2 regions of the Oceanobacillus sp. M65 genome follow, and region 2 is predicted to be linked to the other one. Evidence: a T-box and tRNA genes for the amino acid it is inferred to sense, from the RefSeq annotation. Region 2 holds a T-box; the other holds one or more tRNA genes.
What was found. The T-box of region 2 lies ahead of tyrS (tyrosine--tRNA ligase). A T-box ahead of a tRNA ligase gene usually reads a tRNA of that ligase, here a tRNA-Tyr.

Region 1: it encodes a tRNA-Tyr, which carries the amino acid that the T-box ahead of tyrS (tyrosine--tRNA ligase) is inferred to sense. The anticodon was not compared.

The regions. Positions count from the first base shown of each region.
Region 1 is NZ_JBQQCJ010000005.1:4,360-16,308, forward strand. It holds gene ACTWPF_RS16815 (N-acetylmuramoyl-L-alanine amidase) at 1-558, shown strand, start outside; gene ACTWPF_RS16820 (atypical membrane-integrating protein (Mistic protein)) at 641-889, shown strand; gene ACTWPF_RS16825 (YwaF family protein) at 901-1,623, opposite strand; gene fabI (enoyl-ACP reductase FabI) at 1,698-2,474, opposite strand; tRNA gene ACTWPF_RS16835 (tRNA-Glu) at 2,804-2,878, shown strand; tRNA gene ACTWPF_RS16840 (tRNA-Val) at 2,903-2,978, shown strand; tRNA gene ACTWPF_RS16845 (tRNA-Thr) at 3,028-3,103, shown strand; tRNA gene ACTWPF_RS16850 (tRNA-Tyr) at 3,148-3,232, shown strand; tRNA gene ACTWPF_RS16855 (tRNA-Gln) at 3,245-3,319, shown strand; tRNA gene ACTWPF_RS16860 (tRNA-Lys) at 3,528-3,600, shown strand; gene ACTWPF_RS16865 (hydroxymethylglutaryl-CoA reductase, degradative) at 3,848-5,131, shown strand; gene mvk (mevalonate kinase) at 5,128-6,096, shown strand; gene mvaD (diphosphomevalonate decarboxylase) at 6,115-7,089, shown strand; gene ACTWPF_RS16880 (phosphomevalonate kinase) at 7,103-8,203, shown strand; gene rocF (arginase) at 8,642-9,547, shown strand; gene ACTWPF_RS16890 (aspartyl-phosphate phosphatase Spo0E family protein) at 9,640-9,789, opposite strand; gene sigW (RNA polymerase sigma factor SigW) at 9,939-10,502, shown strand; gene rsiW (anti-sigma-W factor RsiW) at 10,518-11,150, shown strand; gene cdaA (diadenylate cyclase CdaA) at 11,360-11,949, shown strand, end outside.
Region 2 is NZ_JBQQCJ010000002.1:24,081-36,029, reverse strand. It holds gene ACTWPF_RS07710 (sensor domain-containing diguanylate cyclase) at 1-809, opposite strand, end outside; gene rpsD (30S ribosomal protein S4) at 1,154-1,756, shown strand; gene tyrS (tyrosine--tRNA ligase) at 1,883-3,157, opposite strand; T-box leader at 3,315-3,529, opposite strand; gene ACTWPF_RS07695 (transglycosylase domain-containing protein) at 3,648-6,596, shown strand; gene ACTWPF_RS07690 (GNAT family N-acetyltransferase) at 7,081-7,737, shown strand; gene ACTWPF_RS07685 (acetoin utilization AcuB family protein) at 7,738-8,391, shown strand; gene ACTWPF_RS07680 (acetoin utilization protein AcuC) at 8,388-9,542, shown strand; gene motS (flagellar motor protein MotS) at 9,582-10,361, opposite strand; gene motP (flagellar motor protein MotP) at 10,351-11,175, opposite strand; gene ccpA (catabolite control protein A) at 11,248-11,949, opposite strand, start outside.

The DNA.
Region 1 (11,949 bases), on a different contig from region 2:
GATATCTTGGTATCCTATCATCATAATGCTAACACAGGACAGTGGGGAACATGGACGGGTACCGAGACGTATCATTATCCTGGATCCTCTTCTGGTAATACCCTAGCTCAAGCTATACACCCGAGCATCGTAACAGCGATGGGATTACGGGATCGTGGAGTCAAGTCGGCAAACTTTCATATGTTACGAGAATCAAATATGCCATCCATCCTTATTGAAGGTGGGTTTATGGATTCTACGATTGATATTGTAAAAATGCGCAACAATGGGGTCATGGATAATACCGGAAAAGCACTAGCTGATTCAATTGCCTCTTATCTTGGATTGGTAAAGAAGGATGGTGGTGGAACTGGTCAGGGATACGTCGAAATCGTGACAGACTCTCTTTGGACGTACAATACTGCTGATTGGAATGATCGTGCCGTGGTTGTAAATCGTGGAGAAGTGTTTACCGTTATTCGGGACAGGTTCCCGGTAGACGGTGGGTATATGTATCAAATAAAAAGTGGCTTGTATATCACGGCTAACCCTAATTATGTAAGATACTATACCAGATAAAGCAAGGGAGGGGGGGATTTTCCCCTCCCAAATCAAATGAAATTACCTGTTTTTGGTTAAGCTAGAAAGAGGTGATGAAAAAATGAAAGCTAACGAAAAGGATTATCAGAAATATAGTGATGCAATAGACCGTATACAAGAAGGAAACGAGGCAATGATAGAACTGTTCAACGAGCTTGAGAAGGATAATCCGGTTATTGACTTAAACGAAGAGGTGTTGAAAAATATTACGCGTGCTAAAGAAAAGTATGGTGAAGAAGTTATTGACCAGAAAATCAATTCTATAATAGCGGAAATGTTATCTTGGCTGGACTTGAATGAGTCCCCGTAAAACAAGAAATTCTAGGCCTTTTTAAAGAAGCGAACGAGTCCCCATTGGATCGAAAAGACAGCAAGTGCGACTAGGCATAAATTTACATAATATAGCATACCATCACCGAAATAGTCTAAAGGTGTGTTTGATAATGGTGTGTCTCGAAGGTAAAGGTAATTAGAATCCAAAGCTGGATTGATGATAAATCCAACAAATGCAGCGTAGATGAGTAGTAAACCATAGCTTTTGAGCATAGAGCTGTACTTTAAAGAGATTGAACTTGTGAGAATTAAAAACAGGCTCGCCCAAGATATGGCTATGTGATGCAAAAAGAATTTCCAGTAACGGAAATGTGGAAAATCATAAGGTAACTCTGGTGTAATTAACGCTAGTAGGGCTGGAAGAAATCCGATATAGAAAGTTAAAGTGGCAAGCTTTTTGTTCTGAAGTAAGAGAGCTATGGCTGCCGTAATACTGGCAATACCGCATAGATGCAAGGGAATATATTCACTTAAGATCCAGATTCCACTAGTTGCTGACCAGACTTGATAGCTAACCTCTGACATTACTAATAGAATGAAAAGGATCCATTTTATCATGGTATAAATCCGGCCATAGCTAGATCGTGTTTTTAATGTGCTAAAAAGAATAAGTAGTATAAAGCCTATTAGATAAATAAATAACATAATAAGATGAGATGTATGAAATGAAATAAATGTGTTTCCTTCAACAGAAAAGAAAGCATCATACATATAACATCCCCCCTAAAATAAAAGACGCTTTTTTGCAAGATGATATGCAAACAAGCGTCTTCTGTTCTATCTTATTATCCTCCGATAATATGGTATCCGGAATCTACGTGCATGACTTCTCCAGTAACCCCTCTAGCCAGGTCACTTAGGAAGAATAAAGTAGCGTCTCCAACCTGATCCTGATCCACATTTCTGCGTAGTGGAGCTTTTTCTTCGATAATACCAAGTTTTTCGTTAAAGCCGCCGACACCTTTTGCAGATAAAGTCCTAATTGGACCAGCTGAAATGGCATTTACACGGATTCCATACTTTCCAACATCTTCTGCTAAGTAACGCATGCTTGCTTCTAAGGAAGCTTTGGCAACGCCCATCACGTTGTAGTTTTGAATTACTCTTTCTGCTCCAAGATAGGTCTGTGTAACAATACTACCACCTTCAGTCATAAGCGGTTTAGCAGCTTTTGTCACAGCGGCTAGAGAAAATGCACTAATTTCCTGTGCTAGTAAGAAACCCTCACGTGATGTATCAGCATACTCTCCTTTTAGTTCCTCACGCTTGGCGAACGCTACGGAATGAACCACGCCGTGAATGACGCCAACTTTCTCCTTTATCTCATCAAATGCACCTGTAATACTTTCATCACTTGCAACATCGCATGATACAATTAATTTTGGCTCTATATCATTTTTCTCTAATAACTTTGTTAGTTTTTGATAAGAACGTTCCTGTCTGTTAGTGAAAATCAGGTTTGCTCCTGCGTTATGTAATGACTTTGTTATTCCCCAGGCAATACTTCGTTCGCTTGCAACACCCATGACGACTACATTCTTGCCTTGCATTAAATTAGACATGAAAAATACCTCCATTATAATGATCTTCTATATTATAACCTAATTGAATTACAATTAGAAAGTATGTTGAGTAACTCTAGCGGTTAAAAACAAGATAGTTCTTTAGAACGTTTTGTTGGAAATGGACTAAAGACCACTAGCATTCTGCTAAATATGTCGGGTGGAACGTTGTTGTTTCAACATATTTTGAAGCAAATGAAAAAAAGATAAAAAAATTATATTTTCCTCTTTACAAAGTGAAAAGAAAAAGCTATAATAAAATTCGTTGGTTTGAGAGATATGTAACAAATTGTCGAATTACTTTCAAATCACGATCTCATTAATTCCTAGGCCCGTTGGTCAAGCGGTTAAGACACCGCCCTTTCACGGCGGTAACACGGGTTCGAATCCCGTACGGGTCACCAAATTTTATTAAACCATGCCTTGATGGAGGATTAGCTCAGCTGGGAGAGCACCTGCCTTACAAGCAGGGGGTCGCAGGTTCGAGCCCTGCATCCTCCACCATTATTATGTCTTGGCATATATAGTGAGATAAACCAACTTAAATTTCTATGCCGGCCTAGCTCAACTGGTAGAGCAACTGACTTGTAATCAGTAGGTTGGGGGTTCAAGTCCTCTGGCCGGCACCATTTTTTCTTTTTATGTATAATAATTAGTTTATAGTTAACAATACGGAGGGGTAGCGAAGTGGCTAAACGCGGCGGACTGTAAATCCGCTCCCTCAGGGTTCGGCAGTTCGAATCTGCCCCCCTCCACCATTTTTATATTGTTGGGCTATAGCCAAGCGGTAAGGCATCGGGTTTTGATCCCGTGTATCCCAGGTTCGAATCCTGGTAGCCCAGCCATTTTTTTATTTTAAGGCCTTTTTTTTTGAAACAAAATGAACTTTTCACACGAGCCATTAGCTCAGTTGGTAGAGCAAGCCGCTAGCATCACCGAGTATGCTACCATGTGCAGGCTTGCGAGGAGTGCGACTTCATCGTTTTTCTTGCAACACGACGAGCACACAAATGACAACACAACTTTCTATTAAGGAAGCATTTTAATCATTACGAGCCATTAGCTCAGTTGGTAGAGCATCTGACTTTTAATCAGAGGGTCGAAGGTTCGAATCCTTCATGGCTCATCATTTTAATTAACGATAGTGTACAACATGAATATGGTAATTGTAGATAAACAGGGTCGTTTTTATTGATAAACAACCTTGTTTATTTGCATTTTACCACGTTTTTTTACATAATAGTTACAGTGATTTTATTTAAGGAAATATAGATGCCAAACGTGTTATAATAAATTAGATTTAAGACTTTATTAACAAGATTGATACGAAGTTTATATATATATAATTATTGTATACAAAAGGATGAAGACGTATGAAAACTTCCCGGATCCCAGGCTTCTACAATAAGACGGTTGCAGAACGCAGAGAGTTATTGCAAGATGCCCAACACCTTTCTGCGAATGACACAGCAACTTTCAATGAACCGCTCTCTACTGAAACCGCAGATAAAATGATTGAAAATGTGATTGGAACATACCCTCTTCCTTTAGGAGTAGGATTGAACTTCTTAATAAATGGGAAAGAATATGTAGTACCAATGGCTATTGAAGAACCATCTGTGGTTGCGTCAGCCAGTTATATTGCTAAGATCGTTCGAGAAGCCGGGGGATTCACTACGGAAGCCACGGAAAGAGTAATGATCGGGCAAATTCAAGTAGTGGGTGCTCCTGATTTGAATGCTGCTAAGGCATCCATACTAGCTGAAAAGGACTCACTTATTGAGGATGCTAACGCTGCTTATCCAAGCCTGGTTGCTAGAGGCGGGGGAGCTGAGGATCTGGAAGTAAGGATCTTAAACGAGGCGTCTGATTCGGCTTATGGTAAAATGCTCGTCGTGCATTTGTATGTAAATACATGTGACGCGATGGGTGCGAATATAATTAATACTATGGTGGAGTCATTAGCACCTACTGTCGAGTCGTTAACAAATGGGAAGGTTTACTTGAGAATTCTTTCTAATTATGCAGATAGATGTCTTGCGCGGGCGCGCTGTGTCATTCCTGCCAACTTACTTCAATCAGGTGACTTTTCCGGTGAAGAAGTACGAGATGGTGTTGTGCATGCGTACGAGTTTGCAGCTTCAGACCCTTATCGTGCGGTTACGCATAATAAAGGAATTATGAATGGAATTGACCCTATCGTAATTGCTACTGGTAATGATTGGCGTGCAGTTGAGGCTGGGGCACATGCCTATGCAGCAAGAACAGGACAATATAGCTCCATGACTACATGGTCTACCGACAGTGAGGGAAACCTAGTTGGTGAACTAGAATTGCCTATGTCAGTCGGCACTGTAGGTGGCGCTATACGTGTGCATCCTATTGCTAAGGTAGCGCAAGATATATTGAACGTTGAATCCGCGCAAGAATTGGCTCAGGTCATTGTTGCTGTTGGATTAGCGCAAAACCTTGGAGCGCTTAAAGCGTTAGTAACAGATGGTATTCAAAAAGGACATATGGCATTACATTCTCGCTCTGTTGCAATAGCGGCAGGGGCTTCTGGGGAGATGATTGATATCGTTGCAGGAAAGTTAGTGGAACTAAACGAAATCCGTGTCGGAAAAGCTAAAGAATTGGTGGAACAAATTAAAAAATGAGTGCAGAAAAAGCTACAACTACAGAACAAACAGCTATAGGAATAGCTCATAGTAAACTGATTCTAATTGGGGAGCATGCAGTTGTACACGGACAACCCGCTATCGCTATCCCGTTTCCTCTGGTAGGTGTAGAATCTATAGTAGAACACGAGCCAGGGCCGGTCGTGATTGATAGCACGTTTTATCATGGACCCCTGGATTTAGCTCCTGAATCCTTGCAAGGAATTGCCAGTTGTATTAGTGGAACCCTTGAATACCTTGAAATGCCGGAAGCAGATCTGTTAATTCGGATTAAATCCTCGGTCCCTCCTGGAAAAGGGCTTGGTTCTAGTGCATCTGTCGCGATCTCTGTTATTCGATCATTATTTGCATATGCAAGTATTGATCACACAGATGAGGAGCTTCTTAAGCTTGCAAACATTGCAGAAACGTTTGCGCACGGAGCGCCTAGTGGCATTGATACGTTAACGATAACTTCTGAATTACCTGTATGGTATGAAAAGGATAACCCTACGGAATTTATTGAGTTAAATGATGATTTTCATTTCGTTGTTGCCGATTCAGGCAGCATTGGAGATACAAGAATGGCAGTAGAATCTGTAGCACATTTACTTCGCGTAGCTCCACGTAAAATCCAGCGGAAACTTGACCGCATCGGAGAGTTAACCCATCAGGCTAAGGATGCGTTGGAGAAAAGAGGGAAGCATTTGCTTGGACAAATGCTGAACGAGGCACAGAAAGAATTAGAAGCCTTAGGAGTTAGTACTACAGGTTTAAACAAGCTTATTGAATTTGCACGTGAAGAAGGTGCTCTTGGAGCGAAGTTGACAGGCGGCGGCAACGGCGGCTGTATTATTGCCCTTGCTCAAAATGAAGTACATTCAAGATTGCTTGCTGAGAAATTAAGGAAATTTGGTGCACATGCTGTATGGCCATTCGTGCTCAAAAGGCACCATAAGAAATAGTGAAAAAGGGGACCTATTATGAAGGCAACAGCTAAGGCACATACAAATATTGCCTTGATTAAATATTGGGGAAAACGAAACGAATCCATAATACTACCAACCAACAGCTCACTTTCTTTAACGCTGGATGGCTTTTATACCACTACATCCGTACATTTTTCGGAGGAGTATACTCAAGACAAATTCATTTTAAATGAACGTGTTGTGGAAGGGGAACAACATAGACGTGTATCTGGATTTCTTGACCTTATTCGACAACAGGCAGGGAAGTCTTTGTATGCAACGGTCGATTCTACAAATGAAGTTCCGACAGCTGCAGGATTTGCTTCATCTGCCTCTGGTTTTGCTGCATTGGCAGCGGCTGGTACAAAAGCGATTGGGCTAGACATGTCAGATAGAGAACTTTCTGCATTGACTCGACAAGGCTCAGGCTCAGCCTGCCGGTCGATTTATGGAGGGTTTGCCGAATGGGAAATGGGAGCAGAGGAAGATGGAAGTGATTCGTATGCGGTTCCTATCGCCCCAGCAGAGCACTGGGATCTGCGAGTTGCAGCAGTTGTTTTGTCATCCACTGCGAAAAAAGTTTCGAGCCGGGCTGGAATGAAACGCACTGTAGAAACTTCCCCATTTTATCAAGGCTGGCTTAATAGCATTCCTACTGATATGAGCCAGATTAAAGAGGGAATTAAAGAACGGGACTTTCAAAAGGTGGGAGAAGTGGCGGAGGCAAACTGTCTGAAAATGCATGCGACCACACTTGGTGCTAACCCGCCATTTACATATTGGCATGATACGACAATGACTGTCATGCAAATGGTGAGAGATTTGCGCGAAAAAGGGATACCTGCCTATTTTACAATTGATGCAGGACCTAACGTGAAAGTTTTATACTTACCGGAAAACGAGGAAGTAATTGAAAAGACACTCCGAAACATTCCAGGTGTTGCCGATATTCGATTAAGCCGACCTGGGCAGGGAGTAACCTATCTGTAAGGGATGAAATCCATTGCCACATACACCGATGACAATAAAGGTACCTGGGAAGTTAATGATAGCGGGCGAATTTGCCGTTTTGGAACCATATCACCAATTAGTGGTAATGGCGGTTAATCGTTATGTATACACCACCATTGAAGAGAGCGAGCAGAATCGTGTGTCACTTCATGACTTTCAATTGGAGGACCTTAAGTGGGACTTCGAAAAAGGGAGCCTTATAATACACACGGATAATCCAAAAACAGTATTTGTACAAGAGGCCATGCGTATAGCAATGGCCTATCTTCATGAGCAGAATATTAAGCCAAGGTCTTTTGCCATTTCGGTTAAAAGTGAGCTAGATGATGCCTCCGGTATAAAATATGGTTTGGGTTCAAGCGCTGCGGTCGTAACCTCTGTTATTACTGCTATTTTAAAAAAATATTTACCTACATATAAACAAGAACTATTGTTTAAGCTTTCATCACTGGCACATGTGAATGTTCAAGGAAATGGTTCTGGAGCGGATGTTGCTGCCTCAGCATATGGGGGCTTTTTACAATATGTATCATTTCAGGCGGATTGGCTAAAAGATGCATATAAACAAACGAGCAATTTAAGTGAATTGGTAAAACAGGATTGGAAGTATCTTTCGCTAAAGCCAGTAAACATGCCCGACACAGTATACGTCTGTGTGGGATGGACGGGGAAACCCGCTTCTACTGCCAAACTGGTAGATGAGTTGATGTTGCTTAAAGACAGTAACCCCAATGCTTACCAAAACTTTCTTGATGCTAGTGAAAAAGCAGTATCTACGTTTCTAAAAGGCATGCAACAAGAAGATGTTGACTTATTGTTGGCGGGTGTAAAACAAAACAGAACAGCACTATCCGAGGTTGGAAGACAGGCAAACGTAGCCATTGAAACACCCTTGCTTCGCACCTTATGTGATTTAGCGGAGGCTCATGGCGGCGCAGGTAAATCGTCAGGAGCTGGAGGTGGCGATTGCGGAATTGCGTTTATGCCATCAATGGAAAAAGCCGATGCACTAATGAAGGCATGGGAAAAAGCAGGCATTACGCCATTGTCCATTAAGCCTTCCACGGTTGGCGCGAGTATAAGCGATTCTTGAGACAGCTACATTTGATGTAGTTGTCTTTTTTTGTCGTTCATTTAAATGTGTTATAGCCTTCCAATTAACAACGCCGCTTTCCCAATCGACCATAAGCGCCACGCGATCAATCACGTCGTACTCCCAATCGACTAAAAGCGCCATTTAATCGACCATATCGCACTCTCAATCGACCAATAATGCTATCCAATCAACCATTCTGCACTCCCAATCGACCCAAAAAGCTACCCAATCAATCACTCCACACTCTCAATCGACCAAAAGCGCAACGCAATCAACCACTCTGCACTCTCAATCGACCAAAAGCCCCATGCAATCAACCCACTCTACACTAGCCGAATCACTTTAACCTAAATTTTCTGTATATATATTCATGCAAATGTGGAGTTGAGTCATCCCTTGGTTTTTGGCTACAATAGAGGTAGAGGAGGCGCTTACATGAAAAAAGATATTTCGATTATTGGGGTTCCTATGGATCTTGGGCAAAGTCGACGTGGGGTTGATATGGGGCCGAGTGCTCTGCGCTATGCTGGGGCAATTGAAAAGCTGGAGGAACTGGATATAAAGGTACATGATTTAGGGGATATTCCAATAAACAGGCCATCCATGGAGCAAGCAATAAATACAGAGAACAATTTAAAAAATCTCGATCAAGTAATTGAAGCGAATGAAAAGCTTTCCGAGATGGTTGATAAAGAAATCCAAACTGGCAATTTTCCGTTAGTATTTGGTGGTGACCATAGTATTGCAATTGGCAGTCTTGCTGGAATATCAAAGCATTATGAGAACCTGGGAGTCATTTGGTACGACGCACACGGCGATTTAAATTCAGAGGACACCTCACCATCAGGAAATATACATGGCATGCCGCTTGCTATAAGCCTAGGTATTGGCCACGATAGGTTAACCAATATTGCTGCATACACACCTAAGATAAAACCAGAGAACATTGTCATCATTGGGGCAAGATCACTGGACCCTGGTGAAAAGGCATTAATAAAAGAAAAAGGGATTAAGGTGTTTTCGATGCATGAGATCGATCGCATGGGGATGCCTGCTGTTATGGAAAAGGCAATACAATACTTAAAGGAAAAGACAGATGGAGTGCATCTTAGCCTTGATTTGGATGGATTGGATCCTTCAGAGGCTCCCGGAGTCGGAACACCTGTGATTGGTGGATTGTCCTATCGGGAGAGTCATTTGGCAATGGAAATGCTCGCAGAAGCGGAATGCATCACTTCAGCGGAATTTGTCGAGGTTAATCCGATTTTAGATGAGAAAAATAAAACTGCCACTACAGCTGTCGCATTGATGGGTTCCTTGTTTGGTGAAAAGTTAAAATAAAAACAAAAAAGACATTTAATGCCCTTAGGGGTGTTAATGTCTTTTTCAATTTATGATTAACATCTTGATGTATATAGTGACCATACTTACAATTATTTGTTGTTTTGATATTCGTTAATTAGTTGGTCTAGTTTTACACTGGAGGTTACAACAGCTTCTGAAGTTAAGGCGTGAGATCTGCTTAAAGTAAGCATTTCTTCGCGACATTGTTCAATTTTTTGTAAAAGTGTTGAATTACTCACAAAACTTTCCTCCTATTTAGTATAATATATAGTAAGAAACTACCCATCTTCTTAGAACGATAAACCTAAAAAGTTTTTTTATTTTTTATGAAACCTTTTCTACATAGTAAACGTATGATAAATACCGCATGATTGGCGGAGGTACTTGTATGGAACAATTTATAAGAGAGAAAATAAAAAAAGTGAAAAAAGGGGACCAATCCGCCTTTGAGGATATCGTCTCATTTTTTCAAAGCAAAATCTATCAGCATTGCTATCGAATGCTTGGTAATGCACACGAGGCGGAGGATATAGCACAGGAAGCTTTTATTCGGGCATATGTTAACATCCATTCTTTTGATGAAAAACGGAAATTTTCCACTTGGCTCTATCGAATTGCAACAAATCTAACGATTGACCGCATTCGTAAACGGAAGCCGGATTATTATCTAGATGCGGAGATTAAAGGGACGGAAGGATTAAACATGTACTCACAGATGGCTGATCAAGGCCGTTTGCCTGGCGAAGAAGTGGAGAGTATGGAATTACAGCGCTATATACATCAAGAGATTTCAGAGCTTCCTCCGAAATATCGCAGTATAATTATGTTGCGTTATTTGGAAGAATTCTCCCTACAAGAAATTAGCGATATTCTGGATATTCCATTAGGAACTGTGAAGACCCGGATCCATCGAGGGAGAGAAGCTTTACGGAAAAGGCTTCGTCACGTGTAAAGGAGTGTGGTTCACTTGGATTGTAATCATGAAGCCTCCAAACTGATGCATCAGTATTTGGACGGCGATTTATCCAACGAAGAAGAAAAGAAACTGCGTCTTCACTTAGAAGAATGTGAAGACTGTCAGAAGCATTTTCGTGAGTTGAAGCGGACGATCACACTGCTTCAAAGTACGGAAAATATAGAAGCGCCTGCTAATTTTACTGCTAATGTAATGAAGAAACTTCCAACTGAGAAAAAGCGTCTGAAATACGGACGTTGGTTCAAGGCGCATCCCATTATTACTGCAGCTGCCATATTTCTAGTTTTTATGATGAGCGGTATATTTTCATCATGGAATCAGGATAGTGAGTTAGTTGTTTCCAAACAGGAAAACCTTGTTATTAAAGGGGATACGGTGATTGTGCCTGAAGATGTAACGGTAGAGGGAGACCTCTTAGTGAAAAATGGTAATCTTGTGATTAAGGGAACCATTGACGGAAATGTTACCCTCATTAATGGCAAGCTTATTGAAAACCCTATTGAAAGTGAAGGGTTAATGGCATCTGTTGGGAATGTAAATGGGGAATTAAAGCATGTAGATCAGGTCTTCGAATGGATTTGGTATAATTTAAAAAACTTTTTTAGAAGTATCTTTGCGTTTTAAATCATTATATCGATCTCAAGTCTTTTGAAAAGGGACTTGGGATTTTTTTATTTGTTTAAATACGTTCCTAAAAAATGAATTGCCAAGATTTTTCCTTAATTATCGTTTTACCTTTCTACACATGTCTGAAGGCAAAATATGTTATAATAGGTAACGTTACTATCTATAGAACGGTGGAACGAAAATGATGTGCAAAAGGATGGATACATATGCTTGATGGGGGATTCGATCTTTTACAGCTCCTGAGAATTGGCGTGGACATTGCTCTTGTCTGGTATATATTATACAAACTGATCATGTTAATCAGAGGCACCAAGGCAATCCAGCTATTAAAAGGGATCGCTGTAGTTTTGGCTGTCTGGTTATTGAGTATCGTATTGGAACTACAGACAATCCAATGGATAACAAACCAGGCGATCAGGTGGGGGCTTATTGTCATTATAATCCTGTTCCAGCCTGAGTTACGCCGAGCGTTGGAGCAATTAGGACGTGGAAACATATTTGGGCGAGGATCCCGGTCAGAAGAAGAGATTATTGAACAGAATATAGATGCGATTATTCATTCCTGTGTTTACATGGCAAAGCGCCGTATTGGTGCCCTTATCTCGATTGAACGAGAGACAGGGATTGGTGATTATGCAGAAACGGGTATTCCAATTGGCGGTAAGCTGACACATCAACTGTTAACCAATATCTTCACCCCAAATACCCCATTACATGACGGTGCGGTCATTATTAAATCCGAAGAAATTGTTGCAGCAGCCTGTTATCTCCCATTATCCGAAAGTCCTTTTATATC
Region 2 (11,949 bases):
AAGTTTATTTCCTTTTCGGGAATATACATTCCTTTATCACTAATCACCTGTAGAACTCCGTATACACCTTGTTTCCCTACCAATGGTGCATATAAGAAACAGCCTGTTTTATCTAATTGCTCTTCTATTTGAATTTCCCCTGAAATAAAGGCCAAAGTACTTACACGTTTTATCACATCATCACTATATTCTATCGTTTTGACAGGAAGTTCTGCTTCTAACTCGGTATCCTGTGAGAGCAAAAGATTATATGCTAGTTCCGGGTATAGTTTACGAAGGCCTTGAACAATTTCACTTAATATCTTTTTTTGAGTGGTGAGAGACAGCAGCTGGGAAGTCAATTCAAATAAATACGCATGATTCCTTCTCATCCTTCTTCCATCTAATTGTAAGAGGGAAATTAACTTCTCCGTTTCCGTCTTCAAAATTGCCAACTCTTCTACTGGAGTTGGGAATTCCTGTTCAATACATAATATGGCTTTGGGCCCTTCTTCCGGTAAAATATGTAGTAAGGTGACCTGCTTTTCTAGAATTATTTGATGGTTAACTTCCTCCCCCATCATGACATTCTCTGACAATCTATGTTCTTTTAAAGGAACTTCCCTGATAAGACTATCTGATATACAAAGTTCATATTCTCTCTGCCATTCATTAAACAAATAAAATCCTGAATAGGAAACAGGGAGAACTTTACATATACACTCAGCAACACGACATAGCGTATTCGCGTCACTTTGCTCAAGGGGGGTTGATGCCAATTCAAAGTATAAACTCCGTAGCTTATCCATAAGCAATTCTGTGTTTTTCATAGTTATCACCTATTATCTTAATGTCGAAACGAATTGTGCTCTAATTGACTAGTTATCATTATAAACGAACTAGTCCTAATTTCCTATTATATTACCCGTTAAATTCGTTTTCTCAATAAAGGTTGACTTATAAGCTAAGAAATTATATACTATTCCTTGTGTAAAATAATAAAGTAGCCTATGTGAACCGGACGCTTGAAACCATTTTGTTCCTCATCACTTGAATGAGGTGTATCGCGTAACTCTTAGCTGCTGGAGCGATGGTACATGAAAACATAATGGACAACGTATAGGAACACGCTCGCTTATTTTATGCAAATAAAATAAAAAGGAGGAAATGTCTTATGGCTCGTTTTACTGGATCAGTATGGAAAAAATCACGTCGTCTTGGCATTTCATTAACTGGAACTGGTAAGGAACTAGATAAACGTCCTTACGCTCCTGGTCAACATGGACCAAACCAACGCAGAAAAGTCTCTGAATATGGCTTACAATTACAAGAGAAGCAAAAACTTCGCTTCATGTATGGATTGAACGAACGTCAATTCCGTACCTTGTTTGATAAAGCTGGGAAAATGAAAGGTATTCATGGTGAAAACTTCATGATCCTTCTTGATTCTCGTCTAGATAACATCGTTTATCGCATGGGTCTTGCCCGTACTCGCAGACAAGCTCGTCAGCTTGTAAACCATGGTCACGTTACTGTAGATGGCGGACGCGTTGATATTCCATCATACCGTCTAAAACCAGGTCAAGTAGTTGGTTTACGTGAAAAATCCAAAAACCTCGATATCGTTAAAGAGGCTGTGGAAGTAAACAACTTCGTACCTGAATATGTAACAATTGACACTGACAAAATGGAAGGTACGTACACTCGCTACCCTGAGCGTTCTGAACTTCCAGCTGAAATCAACGAAGCACTTATCGTTGAATTCTACTCTCGTTAATCGTTTCTTAAAGAAAAACCTGAAATGCTTGTTAACAAGTATTTCAGGTTTTTTTATTTCTATTAAACTTTAGTAAAAGACGGGAGTTGCATCCAACAGCAACTCCCGTCTTTTAAGTTCTACTCATTAAGAGGCATAACGAATCAACGTGTATTTCTTCTTCCCTCTTCGAATAATGGTAAATTCATCTTCGATTCGATCATCTTGGCCAATAGTATGTTGCAAGTCTTGCACTCTTTCTCCATTCACATAAATGGCACCATTTTGGATATCTTCTCTCGCTTGTCTTTTAGAAGAAGAGATTTTTGCTTCAACCAATAAGTCTATTAGCCCAACTTCTTCTTTTGCACGCTCATGTGTTGGAACATCCTTGAATCCCTGCTTAATTTCAGCACCAGAGAGGTCTTTTAGATCACCACTGAATAAAGATGCAGAAATTTTCTTTGCCTGTTCCAATGCTTCTTGACTATGAACGATAACTGTCATTTCTTCAGCTAAACGTTTCTGGGCTTCTCTTTTTTCCGGTTGATCACTAACTTCTTTTTCCAACTGCTCCATCTCTTGTTCTGAAATGAAAGTAAAGTAACGAAGGAATTTGATAACATCCCTGTCGTCTGTATTTAACCAGAACTGGTAAAACTCATAAGGAGAAGTTTTCTCTGGATCTAGCCAAATTGCTCCACCAGCAGTTTTCCCGAACTTGGTACCATCGGCTTTTGTGATAAGTGGTACAGTTAAGCCGAATACTTTTATTTCCTCTTCCTGGTTTTCTCTTGACCTACGAATTAGCTCCATACCAGCGGTAATATTCCCCCACTGATCACTACCACCGATTTGTAGTGTACAATTTTCCTGTTCGTAAAGCTTTAGAAAGTCAAGGGATTGCAAGATCATATAACTAAACTCTGTAAATGTGATGCCTTGTTCGATACGTGCAGAAACGGATTCCTTTGCGAGCATATAATTGATCCCAAAATGCTTCCCAGCATCACGAAGAAAATCAATTACTGTCATGCTTGAAAGCCAGTCATGGTTGTTTCTAGCGACGACTGGATTTTCGCCCTTATCGAAATCAAGTAATCCGGCAATTTGTTGCTTAATTTTTTCACTATACCCTTTAACGACCTCACTCTCGTTAAGAGAGCGTTCACTTGTTCTTCCGCTTGGGTCACCAATCATTCCTGTCCCCCCACCAACAAGGGCAATCGGGCGATGTCCTGCTTTTTGGAAACGTTTTAGCATTGTAATTGGTAGCAAATGTCCTATATGCAGACTATCTGCTGTCGGATCAAACCCACAGTACAATGTTACCTGTTTTTCTTGCAATTGCTTTTCAAGTGCCTCACGATCCGTTGTCTGATGTATTAGTCCCCTTGTTTCAAGGTCCTGTAAAATATCCATTCTCTTCACACTCCATTTTTTTATCTAGATTAGAAAAACTCGCCTTCGCTCATCCTAAAAACGAATGTGCATGTTTTTCTTATACTTGGGACTTCAAAATTTTAACTTCCTTGTCATTACTTTCTAGCGCGGAAAATAAAAAAACCCCTCCCCTATAAAAAGGGACGAGTTTAACACGCGGTACCACCCTTGTTGCAAATTAAAAATCTGCCACTTCGGATTGTTAACGATGTTGCCACCGTTCCGAACGCTCAAAACGATCGAAATTGCTCCGGAATGTAATTCGTCAGTAAATATATCCCGGCTTTCACCACCCGCCGGTTCTCTAGAATAGGGATTTACTCGACTACTTCGTTCCTTCAACACAAATTATCTTATAGTATTTATCTATACCATATTTGATTTAAAAAAGCAATTACCGAACCGAAAATCTTTCCTCCCCATTCTATTATTATGCTATAATAAGAAAGGTATTTTAGGAGGTTTTGCGATGAATTGGAAACAACGGTTTCATCAATATATGGAAAAGCTAAAATCAATCTGGAAATCTGGAAAGGTTCAACGTTCCTCTCGGATTTCCTATGACATAGGATGGAATGTATTACTGTTTTTCTTAATAATTGGCTTCATTGGCATGTTTTTTGCTGGTGGCGTAGGGGCTGGATATTTTGCCTCTTTGGTAAAAGATGAGCCAGTTCTCTCCTATGAAACGATGCAACAGGACATTTACAACTATGAGGAAACGTCTAAGCTGTACTTTGCTGATGACAAATATTTTGGCGACGTCCAGTCTGACTTACACCGGGAAGAGGTCACCCTAGAAAACATCTCACCAGTCTTACTGGATGCAGTAATTGCAACAGAAGATGAGAACTTTGAAGAACATCATGGAGTTGTGCCAAAGGCTATTCTGCGCGCAGTTTTACAGGAAGTAACAAATTCCGAAGTAAAAACAGGTGGTAGTACCCTTACACAACAATTGATTAAAAACCAAATCCTAACCAATGAAGTGTCGTTTGAAAGAAAAGCAAAAGAAATATTACTTGCTTTGCGACTGGAACGCTTCTTTGAAAAGGATGAAATTCTTGAAGCATATTTAAATATTGTCCCTTATGGCAGAGACGCTTCTGGAAACAACATTGCCGGTGTACAAACAGCGGCACAAGGAATATTTGGTGTGGATGCAAAAGACGTCAATATTGCACAAGCTGCATACCTTGCGGGGCTCCCACAAAGTCCATCCGCTTACACCCCTTTTCTTAACGGAGGAGATCTAAAAGACGAGGACGGTTTACAGCGGGGAATTAACCGAATGAAAACAGTGCTTAACCGGATGCTCGAATCCAGCTACATAACACAAGCAGAATATGATGAAAGCATCAATTATGATATTGTGGCTGATTTTAAAGAAGCTTCCCCTTCCCCTGTGGAGAAATATCCGTACTTAACTTTTGAAGTAGAAAAAAAGGCCACAGAAGTTATTATGTATCAACTAGCCGAGAAAGATGGTTACTCGAAAGAGGATCTCGAGAAGGATAGTGCTCTAAAGGAAGACTATGAAGTGAAGGCTGAAAGAGACTTACGGAAAAACGGCTACAATATCCATACAACCATTGATAAGGACATATATGAAGCTTTTCAAGAAGTTGCGACAAACTATGATAACTATGGTCCAACTGTGACCGTTACAGAGACCAATAGTGAAACTGGCGAAACAGAAGAAGTAGAGCAAAGAGTCCAAACTGGTGGAATGCTCATTGAAAACAGTACCGGTAGAATCATTAGCTTTGTCGGTGGCCGAGGATATGACGAAAATAACAATATTAATTATATTTCCGACAATGTTGTTCGTTCAAATGGTAGTACGATGAAACCATTATTAGATTATGCCCCCGCCATGGAAGAAGGAAAAGTTCAACCAGGCACCCCTGTCGCTGACGTAAGAAAGCAAATTCCTGGCTGGCCATCTGGCAAACCAGGAAACTATGGTGGTGGTTATCATGGAATCGTCTCTGCTCGTACTGCTCTGCAGAACTCGTATAATGTGCCTGCTGCTGATATTTATTCTCGTATTATGAATATTAATCCTGCAGAAAAGTACCTTGAGAAAATGGGTATTACTTCAATAAGCGAAGATCTGTATGGTATTGCTTCCCTATCAATAGGTGTAGCAGAACTAACCCTCGAAGAAAATATTAATGCATTTACTACCTTTGGTAATAACGGGAAATTCGCTGACGCGTATATGATTGAAAAGATAACAAATCAAGACGGCGATGTTGTCTATGAACATAAAGCAGAGCCAGTAGAAGTTTTCAGTCCGCAAACAACGTATTTAACGATTGATATGATGCGAGATGTTATTAGTTCTGGAACAGCTGGTTACCTGAGACCGCAGCTATCAAATGGCAGTGTAGACTGGGCAGGTAAAACCGGTACATCAAATAATTATCATGATGCCTGGTTCGTTGCAACAAATCCAAACGTTACCTTCGGGACATGGATTGGATATGATGACAACCGTCCTATTAATAATGCGAGCACAAATTATAGTCACCGTAACCTTAAATTATGGGCTGAGCTGATCAATAGTGCTGCCGCAATTAATCCAGAGCTAGTGACACCAAGTGAAACGTTCAAACGTCCGGACGGTATTGTCCAACGAAGCTATTGTGCGATTTCAGGGATGCTTCCTTCTGAATTATGCGAGAAAGCTGGTCTAGTAAAATCAGATTTATTTAATGCGAAATATGTACCAACTGAAACTGATGACAGCTTAGTGAGCGGAAGCTCTGTTATCGTGAATGGTAAGGCAGTAGTTGCAGGTGCTAATACTCCTGATGAGTTTGTAACAGGAGATGGTCTTATGTTTAGCCCTGAGTTTCTTAAACGAAACGGGTATGATAAGCTACCGGACCTTACACAATTGTATCCTAGAACCGAAACAGAAAAGTGGCAAAGGATTGGTGTACCTGGAGCTGGAGCAGAAGTAGGAGATGCCATTGAGGATGATGGAAAAGACCCTTCCGCTCCGACATCTTTAAACAAATCTGGAAGCAAATTAACTTGGAAGAAATCGGGCAGCAATGACGTGGTAGGATATAGAGTATATCGCGCTACGAAGGCTGGTGGTAAATTTAGCCTTGTAGGAAGTACGACCGAAACAAGTTATACCATCGGAAACAATAATGCTATCTATCACGTAAAAGCTGTTGACTATTTCGGTAGAGAATCCTCTGCCTCAAAAGAAATAATGGTTGGTAATACGTCTGAGCCAGAGCCCGAAACACCTGACTCAAACAAGGAAACCGATAATGAGAAAGAAACAGCAGATGAAAATAACGAAAACGAAAAAGAAGATAAACAACAAGAAGAAAGCAATAACGATCAAGAAGAAGAAGAAGAAAATAATCAAGATGAAGAAAGCAGTCAAGGATGAGGAAAGTAACCAAGATGATAGCGAGGACGAACAATAACGCGTCTTATTCGTGATATCTTGGGCTATAGTTTCCTACCAAACGAACAAGTCGAGCGATCTTTTGAAACTCTATGGTGAGTTTTGAGTTCGCTCGACTTTTTTATGTAGAGAAATACACATAATTGTGAATGAAGATCACAAGAGGGATTATCCATAGATCTTTTTCCCAGCGTCCTAACACTTTGAAAAAGGATAAGTTTCACCCTTTTCACATTTATTACTAAATAAAGTGAAACTTCATTTGGTGGGGTTTCCCTACCTTCCCCACTAAATGTTAGTTGAACGAATCGGACCTTTACTGGCAGTTGATCCCCCATTTAGAGCTTAATTGCTTCCCAAATTCTTGAAGTGGGGGTTTTACTGCCAGTTGAGGCGGGATAAATGTTCGGTAATCTAGTATAATGAATGTAAGCGTATTAGTTTTACAGATTAGGTGGTGAAAAAGTTGGAACATACAAAAACTTATCATGCATTATGCCGTGAAAGTAATAATGGAGACAGTATAACAATTGAAGGTCCCCTGTCCAGTGAAGAACTTGGAAACTTCCATTTTCATGAACACCTGACTGCATTCAGACCCGCTCCAAAACAATTTGAAGCACTACGCAGTATAGCCGATTTCCCTGAAGGAAGAATTATAGTTGCCCGAACCGAAGATACAATAATTGGTTATGTGACTTATTTGCACCCTGATCCGCTGGAACGCTGGTCCGAGTTCAAGATGGAAGAACTTATGGAACTTGGCGCAATTGAAGTAGTTCCCTCCTATCGGGGAGCCAAATTAGCCTCAGGTTTATTGCAAGTCTCCATGATGGATGACTATATGGAGAATTATATTATTATTTCGACTGAGTATTATTGGCACTGGGATTTGGATGGAACGAAACTAAGCATTTGGGACTACCGGAAAGTGATGGAAAAGATGATGGCTACTGGTGGCCTCCTCCCCGCTCCAACCGATGATCCAGAAATCATTTCACACCCAGCAAATTGCTTAATGGTTAGAATCGGCAAAGAAGTCACTGATGATTCCGTCACGACTTTTGATAAGCTGCGCTTCTTACAGCGATATCAATACCGCAATATGAGGGAGGGGCTTTAAATGCTAGTAGAAGAAATTATGAATCGAGACGTGATTACTTTGTCACCAACAGATACGATTGAAAAAGCATTGCACATCTTACAACTAAATCGTATTCGACATATCCCAATTGTAGAGAAGAATAAAGATGTAATAGGAATTATCTCTGACAGGGATATCCGCGATGCTTCTCCGTCTATATTTAAAAATAACACAGTGGCAGAAGAATTAAAAAATGAGCTTCACACCATTATGAGTAGTCCCGTCGTTACCGTTCATCCGCTTGATTTTGTAGAAGAAATAGCTCGAATCTTTTATGATGAAGAATTTGCTTGCCTCCCTGTTGTGAGAAAGGATAACAGGCTTGTTGGCATTGTCACAGAAAAGGATATGCTTCAGACATTGATTCAGCTTACCGGTACGAATGTGCCTTCCTCTCATATTGAAGTAAGAGTGCCACATAGGCCAGGAATCCTTCCTGAAATTACATCTATATTTGGTAAAAGGAAAGTAAATATTGTTTCTGTATTAGTGTATCCGTATAAAGATGATCCCGCCTACAAAATACTTGTTTTCCGGATCCAGACGATGAATCCTCTCCCTATTATTCAGGATTTAAGAGATGCGGGGTATGATCTAATGTGGCCAAATAATATTCCGGGGCCAAAACGATGAAATGTTCCGCAGCGTTCGTCTTCTCAGAAAATACGTTAAACTATCACTTTAATAAAGATCATCCGTTTAACCAAAAACGTGTATTGCTTACAAAGGAGCTATTAGAGGCAACAGGTCAATTATCTGCAGAGGCAGTGCTAGCTCCTCGGATAGCAACAGAGGACGAACTCGCACTTTTCCATGATGTAGCTTACATTCAAGCTATTAAAAAGGCGAGTAAGTCCCAGTTAACAGACAGTGAGGCTACACAATTTGGACTGGGCACGGAAGATACACCTATATTTCCGAATATGCATGAGGCTGCAAGTTATGTAGTAGGCGGTACACTGACAGCGGTCGATGCTGTTATGGAAGAGCAGACTATGCATGCACTCCACTTGGGAGGTGGGCTTCATCATGGATTTAAACGAAAAGCAGCTGGTTTCTGTATTTATAATGATGGAGCAGTGGCAATAAAATACCTCAGGGAAAAGTATGATTTAAAGGTGTTATATGTGGATACGGATGCGCACCACGGAGACGGTGTACAATGGGCCTTCTATGATGACCCGAATGTCTGCACCCTATCTATCCATGAAACAGGTAGATACCTTTTCCCGGGGACCGGAAATGTAAATGAGCGTGGACTCAAACAAGGTCATGGATATACCTTTAATTTACCACTAGATGCATTTACAGAGGACGATTCATTTATTTCCGTTTATGACAGCGCTATCAAAGAAGTTGCTGGTTTTTTCAAGCCTGATATTATTATCACACAGAACGGGGCAGATGCGCATTGCTATGATCCACTAACTCATTTATGTAGTACGATGAGAAGTTTTGAGTATATCCCCAAAATTGCGCATGAAATCGCGCACGAATACTGTGGTGGCAAATGGATTGCACTAGGTGGCGGTGGGTATGATATTTGGCGAGTTGTCCCGAGGGCATGGGGACAACTCTGGAACATTATGCATGATGGCCACGTCCTTACAGGAAAGATCCCTCCTACCTGGTTGAAGCAGTGGGAAAAAGAAGCTCCTACTTCCCTTCCAGCGTATTGGCAAGATGAAAAAGAGATTGTCTCCATACCCCGAAGAGCAGAAATAACAGAAAAAAATGAGAAGCTATTACAAAGCATGTTAAAATACACAAAAAAAATTATGTGACCTAATTTCCTTCCTAACAAAAAGCCAGCGAGATGGCGTTTACTCATCATCTCCCTGGCTTTCTTCTAATATAACAATCTCTACACGTCGGTTTTTTGCCCAGTTTTCTTCCGAAGTATTTTCAACTAGTGGTCTAGTATCTCCATACCCTACTGAAGAAAAACGTGATTCATCGAACTTATTTTCTTCTATCATATAACGTATGACACTGCTTGCTCTAGCTCCTGACAGTTCCCAATTGGAAGGATACCTAAAGCTGTCTATTGGCCTATCATCCGTATGCCCTTCCACTTTAACATTATTTGGCAAACTGTCTAACATGGAAGCAATTTTTGATAGAAAAGGTTTTCCGCTTGCCAGTATTTCCGCTGCACCTGAATCAAACAATATACTTTCTTGCAACACCAGTACGACCCCTTGATCCGTACGGGTAGCTGAAATAACATTATTTAACTCGTTTTCATCTAAGTATTGATCAACATTTTCCATAAGGTTGTCCAAGGAATCCTGTGTTGTATCGTCATCATCTTGTTTGTTCTCCAGCTGTGTTGGATTCTCAAATTCATTCGAATTCTTACCACTTTCCTCATCCCTTGTATGCTCAGTTGGATTTTCCATCGGAACTGGGGATGGGTAGAAATCAAAAATCATTCGATTTTTAAATGATTCTGAGATTGCTTCAAATTTCACCGAATCAATTTGTGACATGGAAAACAACAGGATAAAAAATACGAGGATTAAGGTCACCATATCCGAATATGTAACCATCCATTTCGGTGCACCCTTGTTTTTGTTCCGCCTTATATTCCTACGCTTCATTAACTCTCTCTCCTACAAAACCTTCATCTTCAACCGATGTCTGTTGGTTTTTAATCTCACTGGAAAGAAAAGCAGATAGTTTCTCTTCAAGAATGCGTGGGTTTTGTCCAGACTGAACGCCCATAACTCCTTCGATGATAACCTGTTTAATAAATACTTCTTCTTCTGTTTTGCTCTCTAATTTATTTGCCATGGGGACGAATACAAGATTCGCTAGGACCGTACCATATAAAGTTGTTAGAAGAGCTACTGCCATACTAGGCCCGAGGCTGGCCGGGTCCTGTAAATTATTAAGCATCAGTACAAGCCCTACTAATGTACCAATCATTCCCCAAGCCGGAGCATATTCCCCAGCCTTTTCTATTAGATTTCTTCCTTTATAATGCCTGTCCTCTGTTGCCGTGATTTCCGCATTCATAATATCGCTGATCACTTCTGGTTCCATCCCATCAACTGCAAGTAAGACCCCTTTTTTTATAAAAGGCTCATCTACATCTTCCAATTCATTTTCCAATGCAAGTATGCCTTCACGACGAGCCCTCTCAGATAATCGGATAAACAACGCTATTAGCTCAGGAAGACGCTGATCATTCTTGTGAAAAGCCTCACTAATAATCTTTCTAGTGAGTTTAATTTCCTCCATTTTAAAATTTATCAGCATGGAAGCAACTAAACCTCCGATTACAATAAAGATGGATGAAACATCCAAGAATAATGTAGCGCCGCTTGTACCACCTTTTGACATTATGGCAAGCATGATCATGATAAAACCTAACGTGATGCCGATAGGAGTTAATATATCGCGTTTTCTCATATTCTCTCTCCTCAAAGTCACTATGGAATAAGGGAATGAAGATTCTCTCTATTCTTTATATCGGCATCTTTTTTACTTTGTTGAGTTTCTTTTTTCAACTCGGTGTGGCAACACAACTTTTTTATCATCTACTTCTTCTTTGTTCATAAATTTCGTTAAGAGACGCATTGCAACAGCCCCGATATCATACATCGGCTGAACGATTGTAGATAATGTTGGTCTCACCATAGTAGATAGTCTTGTATTATCAAAGCCAAAGACTTCAATATCTTCTGGCACACTGTACCCTTTATCTTGCGCACCATGGATGACCCCAAGCGCCATTTCATCAGAGGCTACAAAAATAGAGGTCGGCTTCTTGTCCAGCTCAAGCAGTTGGTTAACTGCATCAATACCTGAGTCATAGGAATAATCCCCTTTTACAACAAGTGTTTCATCTAACTCAACAGAAGCTTCTTTCAATGCCTTTTTGTAGCCATTGTATTTAAGAAGATTAATATGTGAATCTTCTTGGCCAGAAACAAAAGCTGGTAGGCTGTCCCGTTCAAGCAAGTATTTAGTCGCTTCATAAGCCGCTTCTTCATAATTAATGTTAACGGAAGGTATTTCGTCGTTTTCATCATAGGTAGCAGCCAATACTACTGGTACAGAAGATGTTTTAAATTGTTGCACATGCTCTTCCGAAATATCTCCACCCATGAAAATAATTCCGTCTACCTGCTTCTCTAGCATGGTATTAATTAAGCCTAATTCCTTGTCTTTATTTTGGTCGGA